Regions from separate parts of the Thermoanaerobacter kivui genome, predicted to be linked through region 2. Evidence: riboswitches for the same ligand, from Rfam matches in the RefSeq annotation. Region 2 holds a riboswitch; the other holds the start of a gene.

Region 1 (7,372 bases), 100 kb from region 2:
TTATTAAATAGCAAGTCTATTCCTTTATTTAATCTTTCAATAATCTTATTTTTTCGTTCAATTATTGCGTCAATATCTGCTTTGATTTCTCCTTCTAAAATTATCCCATAAGATTTTGCTTTTTTTATTATTTCCAAAACCTCACTTGAAGAAAGAAGAGCCTTGGTGGGAATGCACCCTTTATTCAGGCATGTCCCACCTAATTTATCCTTTTCTATTACTGTTACATCTGCACCGAGCTTTGCAGCTTTTATACCCGCTACATATCCTCCTGGACCTGCACCTATAATTGTAATTCTCTTTTTAGACATTCATATCGTCCTTCCTTACAAATTGCACATGTCAAGTAGAATTGGAACATTCTCTTCTGCACCAATAGCCATTATATGAACACCATCACACAGTTTTTCTTCTTTCACTTGGTTTATGAACTCTGCTGCAATTTTCAAACCTTCTTTAACCTTATTTTCTGCACCTTTTAATCTCTCTATAAGAGCATCAGGAACATGTATACCAGGAACATTTTTGTTCATGTAATTTGCCATTCCAGGTGACTTTAGTGGTATTACACCTACCAATACCTTTGCATTTAAATCTTTAGTAGCTTCCCTAAATTTTCTTAAAACCTCTATATCATATACCGCCTGAGTCTGAAAGAATTTTGCTCCAGCCTGCATCTTCTTTTTCATCTTTATTATTTGTGCCTCTAAAGGATCAAACAAAGGAGTTACGCTTGCGCCAAGGAAAAATTCAGGTGCTTTATTAAGCTGATTACCTGCCCAATCTTGACCTTCCATTAATTTGCTGGCAATCATTAATATATTAACCGAATCACAATCATAAACTGGCTTTGCCCCTGGCTGATCTCCAAACATAGGATGATCTCCCGTTAATGCAAGAACATTTTTTATTCCTAAAGCACCAGCTGCCAACAACTCACCTTGAATTGCTATTCTATTTCTGTCTCTACCGGTTATTTGCATTATAGGTTCCAAACCTTCTTCTAACAAGATCACTGCTGCACCTAAGGAAGAAACTCTTACAACTGCACTTTGAAAGTCTGTGACGTTAACGCCAGCAACTCTTCCTTTTACTGCCTTTGCGCATTCTTTAAAATGAGTCATATCTATGCCCTTTGGTGGGGCCATTTCAGCAGTTACAACAAATTCACCAGATTTCAACTTTTCTTCAAGAAGTCCCATGATCATTCCTCCTACTTACTTTTTTACAACAATTTTTCTTGGATTATAAGCTTTGCTATGATCTTTGGGTGGTTTTAACTCAAGCATTTTATCTAATTTTCCTAATTTTTCAAGTCTCTCGTAAATCAATACCCAAGCACAATCATTTTCAGGATTTACCTCGCATTTTCCGTTTTTAGAACCTCCACATGGCCCATTCATCAAGCCCTTTGCACATTTTGTTATTGGGCATATACCAGCTGTCCAGCCAAGTTCACATTGCCCACATGCTTTACAAGCCTCAACAAAATGTCCTACTCTTTCTATCTCTCCTATAAACATAGTATTATTGGCTGGAAAGACAGGTTTGTCATCCACTACAGCTGCCACTGTTTGTGCACCATCACCACAAGCCATGCATAAAATCGCATCAGCTGCATCTACAGCTTCCTTTTGCTTTTTTAATGTAGCACGAACCTGTAATTTGTTACATGAAGGATCAAGAATTGCATATCCCGTGACAGTTTTCCCTTCTTTTTCGAGCTTTTCTTTCATTTCTAAAACCTGAGCTTCACCACCAGTGAAACATGATGTAGCACATAGCGAGCAACCAGTAATGAATATACTTTGAGAATCTTTAAGCATTTCAAGTATTTCTTCAAAAGGTTTATGTTCTGTAATGACCATCTTAAAAACCCCCTATAAGCTTTTTTGTTGCTTTAAAGCCTTAATAACATGTTTTGCTAAAACTGTAGTTGTAACCGAACCAACTCCTCCTGGAACAGGAGTAATCATAGCTACTTTATCTTTAACATCATCGAAATCTACATCACCGCATAATTTACCATTTTCATCTACATTTATTCCAACATCGATTACAACTGCACCTTCTCCTACCATATCCTTCTTTACCATCTTTGCTTTCCCTACAGCTGCAATCAGGATTTCTGCTCTCTTTGTTTCTTCAGCAAGATCTTTTGTTTTAGAATGGCAAATTGTAACTGTAGCGTTTCTTTGCAACAGCATCATTGCAAGAGGTCTTCCTACTACCATGCTTCTTCCTACAACTGCTACTTTTTTGCCTGCTGGATCAATTTTGAAATGGTCAAGTATTTCTATAACAGCTTGTGGAGTACATGGAGGAAAACCTTCCTTTTCACCAGCCATAACCTTTGCAACATTGATAGGGCTAAAACAGTCTAAGTCTTTTTCTGGAGAAATTTCATACTTTACTCTGTCCTCAGATATTTGTGAAGGTAATGGCCTCATTATTAACATTCCATTAACACTTTCATCATTATTAAGCTCATGAATCTTTTTGATAAATTCCTGTTCAGAAATATCTCCAGGCAACTCAAGAACACTAGCTTCTATTCCAATTTCACTACATCTCTTTAATGCACCTTTTATATAAGCAACCGAGTCTGGTCTATCCCCAACTATCACGATCTTTAAACATGGGGTATAACCCTTTCCTTTTAACTCAGAAACTTCTTTTATCAAGCTCTCCTTTAGTGCTTCAGCTACTTCTTTACCAGATAATATAACAGACATCAGGTTCCAGCCTCCTTTTAAAAATATTTAAAAGCATATAGATTTAGCCTTTTAATTTTTCCATCACTATCTTATAAGCCTCATCAGCCAACTTCTCAGCTTCTCTACACATTTTCTCTGTATACTCATTTGTTTTCTTAACAAATTCCTCATCTTTAATACCATTAAGATTGATTATTACATTTAAGTACCCACTCAACACAGCCGCTTTCAAAATCAAAGCTCCTACTCCTACATCGCTTATAGCAAGCTTTGAACCTATTTCTGCAAGCCTACGTTGGAGTTTTAAAGCCTCTAAGGACTTTTCCATTATCTTTATTGGTACCTGACAAGCATTTTTTAAAGCATTATTCAAAGCTTCTTCTTTTTTCCTTTTTTCTTCATCAGTATTCTTCGGCAATTTGTACGCTTTAGCAACTTCACTAAAAACCTGAGCATCTTCATCAATAAGAGAAAGCAATTCTTCTTGCAATTTCTTCTCTTCTTCTAATATCTTAATAATTTCTTGTTCAACATCTTTATATTTTTCCTTGCCCACGGTCAAATTACCTACCATACTACCAAGTGCATTACCTATTGCCCCAGCTAATGCAGCAGCACCACCACCACCAGGTACAGGCTCTTTTGAGGCAAGTACCTCAATAAACTCTCTTATGTTTTTTTCAACAAGCATTTTTGACCTCCTCGCTTCAACGTATTTTTAGCAACCTCCAAATTTATACGCGCAGCAAAATGCATAATTGAATCACCAAAATCTTCATCTATATCATGGGAAGCTAAACAAGCATAAGCATGCCACAATTTATTAGCCTCGTCCACTGCCTCTTCTCCTATCTTCTTCCCGATAAGACCATGTGCCACATAATAGGTAGCACCACACGGTGCCGAGCGAATTACATCAACTTTTGTTATATAACCTTCATCATCAACATAAACTTTATATTCAGGTCTTCCCAATTTAAACTCTTTAAGAAAGTTATTAATAAAATCAGAGTCTGTTTTTTTAAGCGAACAAAAAGGTTTTGGGAAAACATAATCTATGCCATACTTTTTACATATGTCTTTAAGAGTTTTCTCTAAATATTTATCAATCCATTTTGGGTCTTCTTTAGGGGCTATGAGCACTTTGCATCCTACCTCGGCTGCCATCTTCAAAAGTTGAGGAAAAATATCAGGATGTATTCCTGCAGCGATTAATATATTATGTTCTGGAAGTTTCTCAGGTAAATAGCAAGCAGGGTTATCAATAATCTCTGGCAAGATCGCTGGAAAAAGTACAACTCCTGCTATATTTTCTGTAAAATCCTTTACCTGTTTCTTTTTAAAGTCTATCCACTTCCATGAGATTTGCCCATTTCCCATTTTATTAAATGTCAAATTGGGCAAAAGCTTTCGCAACACATATTCCCCACTAAACCTCGTATAAAAGAGAGGAGGGCAGCCGGGTGTATCTTCCCCAGCTGCTAAAAGCAATCTATAATCACTCAATCTTATACCCCCAAAACTCATCAGATTAGAACAGTCCAGTAATTCTGCCAGTTTCATCTACATCTATATTCTCAGCAGCTGGCTTCTTTGGCAATCCTGGCATGGTCATAATTTCACCAGTTAATACTACAACAAAACCTGCTCCTGCAGAAATCTTTACATTCCTTACTGTTATCTTGAAATTGGTAGGTCTGCCTAACAAAGATGGATTGTCGCTCAATGAATACTGAGTTTTTGCCATACAGATTGGAAGCTTGCCATATCCTAAGTTTTCAAGATTCTCAATTTCCTTGTTTGCCGCTGGTATGTAGTCAACACCATCAGCTCCATATATCTCTCTCGCAATTGTCTCAATCTTCTCTTTTAGGCTCATCTCCAAAGGATAAAGTGGAGCATACTCATTCTTTCCTTCCTCAATCAATCTTAGAACCTCTTTTGCAAGCTCAATTCCACCTTCTCCACCTTTTGCCCAAACCTCAGAAAGAACAACGTTTACTCCCAAAGCCTTGCATTCTTCGCTCACAAGCTTCAATTCAGCTTCTGTGTCTGTCGGGAATCTATTTAATGCAACTACTGCTGGAAGTTTGAATTTCTGTGTGATATTCTCGACATGCTTTAATAGATTAGAAATACCCTTCTTCAACGCATCTAAGTTCTCTTCATTCAAGTTCGCCTTTGGCACTCCGCCATTGTATTTCAAAGCCCTTACTGTAGCCACAATCACTACTGCATCTGGCTTTAAGCCTGCATATCGGCATTTGATATCTAAGAACTTCTCAGCACCCAAATCTGCACCAAACCCTGCTTCGGTTATCACATAATCAGCAAGCTTCAAAGCAAGTTTGGTTGCTATCACGCTGTTACAACCATGAGCTATATTCGCAAATGGTCCACCATGCACAAATGCAGGCGTATGTTCAAGTGTTTGAACCAAGTTGGGCTTCAATGCCTCTTTCAACAAAGCTGTCATAGCACCCTGAGCTTTCAAATCTCCAGCCGTTACAGGTTTGCCATCATAAGTGTATGCTACAATTATCCTTGCCAATCTTTCTTTTAAATCTTTCAAATCATTTGCAAGACAAAAAACTGCCATTACCTCTGAAGCAACTGTAATATCAAAACCATCCTCTCTTGGAACACCGTTAGCTTTTCCACCTAAACCGTCAACAACAAATCTCAATTGTCTGTCGTTCATATCCACGCAACGTCTCCAGATGATGCGACGTGGATCAATACCAAGCTCATTACCTTGATGGATGTGATTATCAAGCATTGCTGCAAGCAGGTTATTAGCTGCACCAATTGCATGGAAATCTCCTGTGAAATGCAAATTTATATCCTCCATTGGAACAACCTGCGCATATCCGCCACCTGCTGCTCCACCTTTAACACCAAAGACAGGACCTAGGGAAGGCTCTCTTAAACATATCATTGTCTTTTTACCCAACTTTGATAACGCATCGCCTAAACCAACAGTTGTTGTTGTTTTCCCTTCACCTGCCGGGGTAGGATTGATTGCTGTAACCAATATCAATTTGCCATCTTTTTTGTCCTTTAGCTTGCTCATCAAACTGTAATCTACTTTTGCTTTGTACTTTCCGTAATATTCAATGTCATCCTCTGTCAACCCAATTTTCTCTGCGATGTTCTTGATTGGTTCCAACTTTGCCTCTTGAGCAATCTCAATATCGCTCTTAAATGCCATCTTTCTCCACTCCTTTTTGTTTATTTAATTTTTAAAACCATTTTAAAAAAGACAGACAATATTTGTTGGAAAATCACCTCCTTCTCCTTTAACAGAAAAATCCATACATTGGTGGTCTAATCTTAAAAATATCATCTCTTGAGGTTGAATTATCACCCAATCTTTTTATATAATACCACCCCCTCGCATTAAATGGTATCCTAAAGTCAGAAAAACTACATTGAATAGTAAAACCTTTTATATCCTTGAAATGTGACAACCCTTGCACTTCTTCTAAATGTGGTAGGATTTTTCATACTTTAGATTATAGAGCCAATACTATTACGGTCCTTATTGCCATACCTATAGCGTATTTCACCGCCAAGTTACCGCCCATGGTGGGCACACTACAAAAAACGCCTTTCAGAGAAGGCACTACATCGTTTTCACAAAATAAGAATCGACTTCTCTACCGCCTTCTTGCTTTGCATAAGTGCGCATGCATTGTCTCTCCTTCCCAACACGGGAAACAAGATGTTTCCATCAATACCCTATCGGCCTTTATCTCATAATAGGGCTTTTCACCCTTTAGACATAAAGGCTCGAAGAGTTATTGTGTTGTTAATCTTCCTTATTGATAATTTTATGTCAATTAATTGGCTTTGTCAAGTAATTTTAGATACATGCAAAAAAGTAAGATTTTTTAAAAAACAAATATAAAGCTTAAATAGAAATTTAAAATTCCAAATTGAGTATCTCATCTTTAACAGACTTACATTTTTCGATGAGAATGTTGCATTCTTTTAAGGTATAACATGAGTAGACAGATAGTGCTGATAGATTTGTTCCTTTAGCGTTATTTTTATTTTTCAGCCTTCAGATATACCCACCAATAAACCGTCCCAACAAATAAACCAGCACCGACTATATTTCCCAAGGTCACAGGTATTAGGTTATTTACAAGGAAACTTTCCCATGTAGCTTTTAATAAAGGTGCATGTGCTGCAATTCCTTGAGCACTTTTAGCAAAGGCAATATACGCAGGGTCATTTCCAGCATAGATACCTAATGGAATAAAAAACATATTGGCTACAGAGTGCTCAAATCCAATGGCAACAAAGGCCATTATCGGCCACCATATAGCAAAAATCTTGCCCACAATATCTTCGGCAGCAAAGGCCATCCAAACAGCCAAGGCAACCAGCCAGTTACACCCAACTGCTCGCCAAAAAGCAACCCACCAAGGCATAGAGGTTTTTGCATTAGCAATCTTAACTACAAATGCCGCCCATGGCATAGAAGTTACAACATCACCTGTTTTAACAGGTTCTAAAATCAAACCAGTAAAATATGACAAAACATAAGCAACAAAGACAGAACCTATGAAATTCCCAATGTAAACAAAAGTCCAGTTTTTAATAATCCCACCAAAGCCTATCTTTTTATCTAAAAAAGCTATAGGTTG
Region 2 (7,372 bases):
TAGAATATAAAAGGATCATCAAAAACTTCTTTGATATTCTTGCCATGGTATTCATCCTCTTTCATCACTATTAGTTTTTGTTTAAACCTTACCCATTAAAACTGGAAAGATTCCATTCTTTAGCTTTTACCATTGAAATTAGTCCCTAACAAAGGTACAAAAAAATGCCTTCCGGAGAAGGCACTGCATCGTTTTCGCAAAGCAAGGACACAATTTTACCTTACGCATTCTTGCTTTGCATAAATGCAAATGCATTGCCTCTCCTTTCCAACACGGGAGGCATTGATGTTTCCATCAATACCCTATCGGCCTTTATCTCATAGGGCTCTTCGCCCCTTAGACATAAAGGCTCGGAGAGTTATTCTCCTTACTTTAATAATTTTTTTATCTCGATTAATTAGCTTCGTCAAGCGATCTTAGATACATAATTTTTGCCCACCCCAACATTATTTATAGTAAGAACGCCAGCATTGGTTAAAAAGACTAATAACACTTCACATTACTCTTCCTGTCATAAGATCCTTAAGTCTGTCGTAATTATCCTGAACTAATAATTTCAATTCATCTATGCGTTTATGGGTGTATTATTCACTTATTTTTTATGATTAGCTCAACCTTCTCAATTTTATGGTTTTCCATGCCAAGTGCATCGATCATACCAAGAACTGTTTTTGATATAAATTCCTGTACAAATGGATTCATAGGTACCGGGTGACCATTTATTCTCAGAAGAGCCCTTTTTGGCTGGCTCTTACAGTTTATATCATCGGCAGCTCCCTGGACCTTTGCCATTGCAAAGTCCCTGCATGATTCAAAACCACACTTTTTACAGTTAAGCCCCTGCAGCAAACAGTAACTTCTGTTCTTTATGACTTCAATGAGTTCATCCAATTCTTCCTCCTTAAGGGAGAATGGATCCACCTTTCTTATTGTGAATTCATTTTCAGTGGAAGTAGAAATGTTTGCATAAGGCATTCCTTTAAAACCCTCGATAACCAGGAAATCGAAATCCCCAAGAAGCTGGATAGTACCTACAAGTTCATCAAGCACCATTTTCCTACCAAGAAGAAAAAAGGTTTCTTCTCCACTACCGACTACAAGCTCTACCCCTGCTTCTTTGTGTTTACCAGTGTCTTTATCTGCAAAATCAAAGCCTGTATGGGTATGTTTCAGGGTGGCAACCCTGTACCCCTCATCCACTAATTTTCTAACAATTTTTGTTACAAGAGTGGTTTTACCTGTATCTTTTGTTCCTATAACACCTATTATCTTCAATTTTAATACCTCCTAGGGTATTGGCAGTTTGTCACATATGCCCCCTATTTAAGGGCTATCAAGCCTTACAACATTTGATACCAAAAGATTTGAGAAAAAAGAAAGATTCCCTCCCCTTAAACATTCAGAAAAAATACCCACCACAACTATTGACAAAGAACCTTCATAAAAAAACTCCTTTCGTTTTAGTATGCGAAAGGAGAATAGCAGCCTTCCTATTCTCCTTTCCAGGCGGGAGGCAGAGCCGTTTCCAGCACTACCCTAACGGTCTATAATCCATAGCTTTTTGCCTTAGGATTAAAGACTCGGAGAATAATTAATGAAATATTAAATTTGTCTAAAATTATTTTAACACAACTTTGTCATAAAACAATATGTATTTAATAAAAAGTATAGTGTATTCCCATTTCCCAATACAGGAATATTATGCATCTTCTCTTCTATCTTCAATTCGTAATTTGAATAGCATGCATTTTGTTATGCTATACTTTAGCTAGGATCAAATCTAGGCACTTCCTCACTTCTGTGCCGCAGATGCATACAATTGAATAAACTCCAGAAAGCTGAAAATGGCTAAGTACTGCCCCGAATATATAATCACCAATTTTGGCTTATTCTCTACATATTTCTTGAGTGCAATAGGCAGGGTTTCCCCTGTATATTTCCTTCCTTCCTCTATATTTTTGTATAATTGGAAGAATAAATAGCCTATCAGCACCATAACCCCATGGAACGCAATGAAATTGTATTTTGTACTCTTTGAAATCCTCTATTCGCAAAAATCCTTTATTTGTCGGAAATCTTCTTCCATTTCAGGCCTTAATTCATAGATGCTTATAATCTGTTTTGCGGTTTTATCAAGGTCTGTAGTAATAAATACAGAGTATTCGTCTGTCTTTTTATCATGTACTACACAACCATTGATTTCTACATCATTATCAGGCTCGGTACTTCTACAGTGACAGCCTAATGATTTACAAAGCTGCTCTTGTACGTATCTGTTGTAAGACTGTATGAATTCTTCGGCTTGTATACTTTTCCATTTTCAGTATTATGGCGTCTATTAAATTCGGAAAGCTTATATCGGCTGCATCAATATTTCCTTTCCTGATAGCTTCAAGTACTTTTTCTTTATCTTTTTTGCTTATCTGTATTATACTCTTTTTATCGGCATAATATCCTTATTTCTTAAATTACGAATTGAAGAAATATGTATAATTGCCTTGACATAATGAAAAAATAGAATTAGTTTATTACTCTTTACTCGGAAACTGTTAATAAAATAACAATATGAGGAGGATTTAAGGTGAGTGAATTTAAGTTTGAAAAACTTCTAGAACCAATTCAAATTAGGTCAATGAAACTAAGAAATAGAATTGTCATGCCTCCTATGGTTACAAATTACGCTGCTGATGATGGTGCAGTTACCGACCGCTTAAAAGTTTATCATCAGACTAGAGCAAAAGGCGGAGTTGGATTAATTATTGTTGAAGCTTCGTATGTTCATCCAAGTGGTAAAGGTTTTAAAAATGAAGTTGGTATTTACAAGGATGAATTAATTCCTGGACTAAGAGAATTAACTGAAGCAGTGCATAAATATGGAGCAAAAATTGCTATTCAGCTTTATCATGGAGGAAGACAAACCACTTCAAAAGTTACAGGAATGCAGATAGTAGCTCCTTCACCTATTCCTTGTCCAGTTAAACAAGAAATGCCAAAAGAATTATCAGTAGAAGAAATCAAAGAGTTAATAAAAGCATTTGGACAAGCTGCGAGACGTGCTAAAGAAGCAGGGTTTGATGCTGTCGAAATTCATGGTGCTCATGGTTATTTGCTCAATCAATTCTTATCACCTTATAGCAATAAGCGAACCGATGAATATGGCGGAAGTTTTGAAAACAGAATGAGATTCCCATTGGAAGTTGTCAGAAGAGTAAGAAAAGAAGTTGGGACGGATTTCCCTATTATATATCGCATGAGTGCTGAAGAATATGTTCCTGGAGGACTTACGATTGAAGATACTAAGATATTTGCTCAGAAGTTAATAGAAGAAGGAATCAATGCTCTGCATATTTCAGGTGGAGTATATGAATCTTCAGCAATGATTATCCAGCCTGCAGCTATACCTCAGGGTTGTTTTGTAGAAAACGCAGCTGCTATAAAGAAAGCAATTAATAGCAAAGTACCTGTAATTGTTGTTGGTCGAATCAAAGATCCTATTATGGCAGAGCAAATCATCCGTGAGGGCAAAGCTGATCTAGTATCAATGGGAAGAGCTTTACTAGCAGACCCAGAGTTGCCCAGAAAAGTTTCTGAAGGCAAGATTCAAGAAATAAGAAAATGCATTGGGTGTAATCAGGGTTGTATTGATCGTCTGTTCCAGGATATTGATATTGGTTGCATAGCCAATGCATTAACTGGACATGAAACAGAATTTGACATGGAAAGTTCAGCAAAGACAAGAAAGAAAGTATTTATAATCGGTGGTGGCCCTGGCGGGTTAGAAGCAGCTAGAGTAGCAGCTTTGCGTGGCCATGAGGTAATTCTTTATGAAAAACAACCAGAATTAGGTGGACAAATGCGAATTGCTGCTGTACCACCTCATAAAGGAGAAATAAATGATCTGGCTGATTATCTCATCAATCAAGTAGAAAAATCTGGTATTACGATTGTAAAAGGCAAAGAAGCAGATTTAAACACAATTCATGAGATTAAACCCGATGTGGTTATATTAGCAACAGGGTCTGAACCAATAATTCCTGAAATTCCTGGAATCAATCAGAAAAATGTTGTTACGGCCCATGATGTTTTAAAAGGGACAGTTATTGTTGGTAAAAAAGTAGCTGTCATTGGTGGTGGGTTAGTAGGTTGTGAAACTGCAGAATTCTTGACTGATCAAGGTAAAGAAGTAACAGTAATAGAGATGTTGGATGATATAGCAATAGATGTTGGAAGCTTGGTAAGAACTCTATTACTAAATCGCATGGCCGAGAAGAAGATTAAAGTATTGACAAAGAGCAAAGTTAAAGAAATATCAGGAGATAAAGTAACTATAGAAACAGTAAATGGGAACCAAGAATTAAGTGGTATAGACACTATCGTAATAGCAGTTGGTTCTAAACCCAAGAATGATTTATTAAAGTTAATTGAAAAAGAAGGTATACCTGTTTACGCTATTGGGGATTGCGTCAAAGCTAGAAAGTTTATGGATGCTATTCATGAAGGTTTCCGTTACGCTTACAGTTTATAGTTTAAAATACAAACGAGGAGGCTATCCAAAAAGTATTTTTGGTAGTCCCCTCTTTTCGCTGTATATAAGCAATAATCAACTTACACACTGTAAATATATTATTTAATTTTAATTATTAGCATATTAATAGTCGGTAACATGAGTACTACACAAGAAACTTAAAGTGCAATAATATAAAAAACAGAAGTACAAAAGACCCCTAAAACAACCCCTATTATTCCCTTACATCTCTATATTTTTACATTTTATTTTAAATTTAGTTGTGTTTATAGCCCATTATAATATACACTTCTTCATTGTCAATAGTTATAGTTGGTTCAATGTTAGCCTTTACAAGATAATCTTTCATAGTATCAACATCTGGTAAAAAATCAGCTGAAACTGGTGAAGGTAAGTTTTTATGAAGATTATTGATGGTATTTCTGCCTTGAGAATGACAGATAACAAGTTTTCCATCATTTTTCAATAGGTTTGCTATTTTAGCAATTACAACTCTTTTGTCTTCAAAATGTGGAAATACAGAATAACAAATTGCAATATCAAAATATTCATAGAGCAATGAAACTTCTATTATATCAGCACATATAAACTTTACGTTTTCATATTTATGCTTTCTGTAAGCTTGTTCAATCATCTTCTCAGAAAAATCCACTGCTACTACTTCACCTTTATCGCCGATATATGGTAGAATATATGGTATTAAAACACCAGTTCCCGTCCCAACATCAAGAACTTTATCCCCTTTTTGGGGATTGATTTTTTGCATTATATACTGTAATTTAGCTGGTTCATGATAACAAATCTCATCCCATTTTTCTGCCATCATATTAAAGTAATCTTTTTTGTTCATATTCACAAGTCACCTCAGTTAATTTCTCTCTATATGAGTTTATATCTTTCTAACATCATTATCAAGATAGGTATTAATAGCACCTCCAATCTACAAAGTTAAACTTTTTTTACAAGAATTATACCACACACTCCCTTGAATTTCAAGGAAAACTCTATACACATAAATCTGCAAAACCTCATGAAATAGCAGCAAATAACTCTAAATCAAAAAAAGCAGGGAATTCAAGCCCCTGCCCCTAAATTAAGATCTTTGACTACATCATTCACAAATTGTTCAAGTTGCATAATTTCACTACTTATCTCTTCACCTTTAGCGGTTAACTCTTCTATTATTGCACTTTCGTTAGTTATAGCTGCATTTATATCCTCTATCAAGCGTAAATTTGAATTTATCTCTTTTGGAATACTCCTCATAAGTTCTACTACGCTGTTAATTTCCTTTTCTAATGTTTTCATATTACTTTTTATAGTTTCAGCTAATTTCCTTATCTCACTTGCTATAACATTGAAACCTGCAGTAGTATCCGTCTTTGCTGCTTCTATTGATGCATTTAATGCATAAATTGATATATTTTCACCTATATCCTTAATTAATGTGTAAGCGTTAGTGATAAACTGCACCTTTTCTTCAAGATGAGCACCTAAATCCTTTAAATTGGTCATTTTATCGACTAAACTACCAGCAGCCATTGCAATATTCTCTACCTCTTTTGCATTCTCACTATATCCAATAGATACTTCTCCCATACTATGTGATAAAACATTAATAGTATTTTTGACCTCTTTGATTAAAGAGCTAAGTTTCTCATTGTTTTTATTCAATTGTTGGGTTAGCTGTTCCAACTCGAGTGATTTATTTTCAATCTCTTCCCTTTCCTTTTCTATCAATTTCTTATCGTAATATATACAATTTGATTCAATGTTTAGTTGATTGTAAATAGCCTTAGCCATTTCAAGGCAGGATGAATATCCACAGGCTGTGCAATCTACACTTCTCTCTTCTTTTGTGTATTTTAACATTCTATTGAATATTTCTTCCAATTCCTTCTCTGAAGGCTCACGCAATATATCATTATATACAGGGTATTGAACAAAAAAGTCATCCAATCGCAATATCTTATCAAAGCGGCTATAAAGTTTTTTCAATCTGATTCTATCAGACCACTTTTTGATTGTATTGTTCCGAATATTTTCAAACTCACGTTCTATCTCATCAGAGTTTTTAAGATTAAAAGTTGCAGGACCTTTATTGCAACCATGCTGACAGTTTAATATATCGACCACATCGGGTTTAAACTCATCCCTTGCCTTATCAAACTCATCTAAGTACTCATAAGCATACTGCCCTTCTACCTGTCTTATTTTAATTTTAGGATTGTAAAACTTTATATTTTCTTTTAGTCCACCTGGTTTGCTGTATAACTTTCCAAGTCCCGTTTTAAACTCTTTCCCTAATGTATCAAACCCATCATCATCATACGCATCAGATTTTTCTAATCCATTATCAAGCCTATCATACACCTTTTTAAACTTTTCATTATCCAATAGTTTACTAAAAGTCACATTGTATTTGATAAACCCAAGCCTTTTTATCTCATTTTCCTTGCCTATGCAAGGCGAAATGAAAACTATATCATCTTTTAATCCTAAATATTTCCTTAAAAATATAGCCAGACAAGCCATTGGACTATGAATTGGAGATAAGTAATCTCTCAATTCCTTTTTAACTTTCAAAATATAATCCACAATAACCGGACAGGGTTGGGTAATCAGCTTTCGATTCTTTGTCTTTTCTAAATACTTAAGGTGTGCCCATGAGCATATATCAGCTCCAAAAGATACATCAAAAACCTTCTTTACACCTAAAGTCCGCAAAGTCTTATTCAGCTTAACTATATCAAAATTCGCCCTCGCTGCTGGGGCAACAATTGCAATAAAGCTTTTCCCTTGCGCCAAATCGGCAATAAAATCTTCAGTATTATCAAGATAATATCT

The links. Region 2 has a riboswitch for molybdenum cofactor ahead of mobB (molybdopterin-guanine dinucleotide biosynthesis protein B). Riboswitches for the same ligand answer to the same signal wherever they lie in the genome.
Region 1: linked by a shared signal. The riboswitch ahead of TKV_RS09705 (formate--tetrahydrofolate ligase) and the one ahead of mobB (molybdopterin-guanine dinucleotide biosynthesis protein B) in region 2 are both predicted to bind molybdenum cofactor.

What each region holds. Positions count from the first base shown of each region.
Region 1 covers NZ_CP009170.1:1,912,972-1,920,343, forward strand. Annotated here, with positions in the region: gene lpdA (dihydrolipoyl dehydrogenase) at 1-311, opposite strand, end outside; gene TKV_RS09680 (methylenetetrahydrofolate reductase) at 327-1,202, opposite strand; gene TKV_RS09685 (methylenetetrahydrofolate reductase C-terminal domain-containing protein) at 1,218-1,868, opposite strand; gene TKV_RS09690 (bifunctional 5,10-methylenetetrahydrofolate dehydrogenase/5,10-methenyltetrahydrofolate cyclohydrolase) at 1,881-2,735, opposite strand; gene TKV_RS09695 (cyclodeaminase/cyclohydrolase family protein) at 2,779-3,408, opposite strand; gene TKV_RS09700 (DUF166 domain-containing protein) at 3,387-4,223, opposite strand; gene TKV_RS09705 (formate--tetrahydrofolate ligase) at 4,249-5,928, opposite strand; molybdenum cofactor riboswitch at 6,402-6,527, opposite strand; gene TKV_RS09710 (formate/nitrite transporter family protein) at 6,770-7,372, opposite strand, start outside.
Region 2 covers NZ_CP009170.1:1,810,827-1,818,198, forward strand. Annotated here, with positions in the region: gene TKV_RS09100 (substrate-binding domain-containing protein) at 1-46, opposite strand, end outside; molybdenum cofactor riboswitch at 245-368, opposite strand; gene mobB (molybdopterin-guanine dinucleotide biosynthesis protein B) at 589-1,275, opposite strand; molybdenum cofactor riboswitch at 1,480-1,598, opposite strand; gene TKV_RS09115 (oxidoreductase) at 2,582-4,525, shown strand; gene TKV_RS09120 (class I SAM-dependent DNA methyltransferase) at 4,782-5,375, opposite strand; gene TKV_RS09125 ([Fe-Fe] hydrogenase large subunit C-terminal domain-containing protein) at 5,600-7,372, opposite strand, start outside.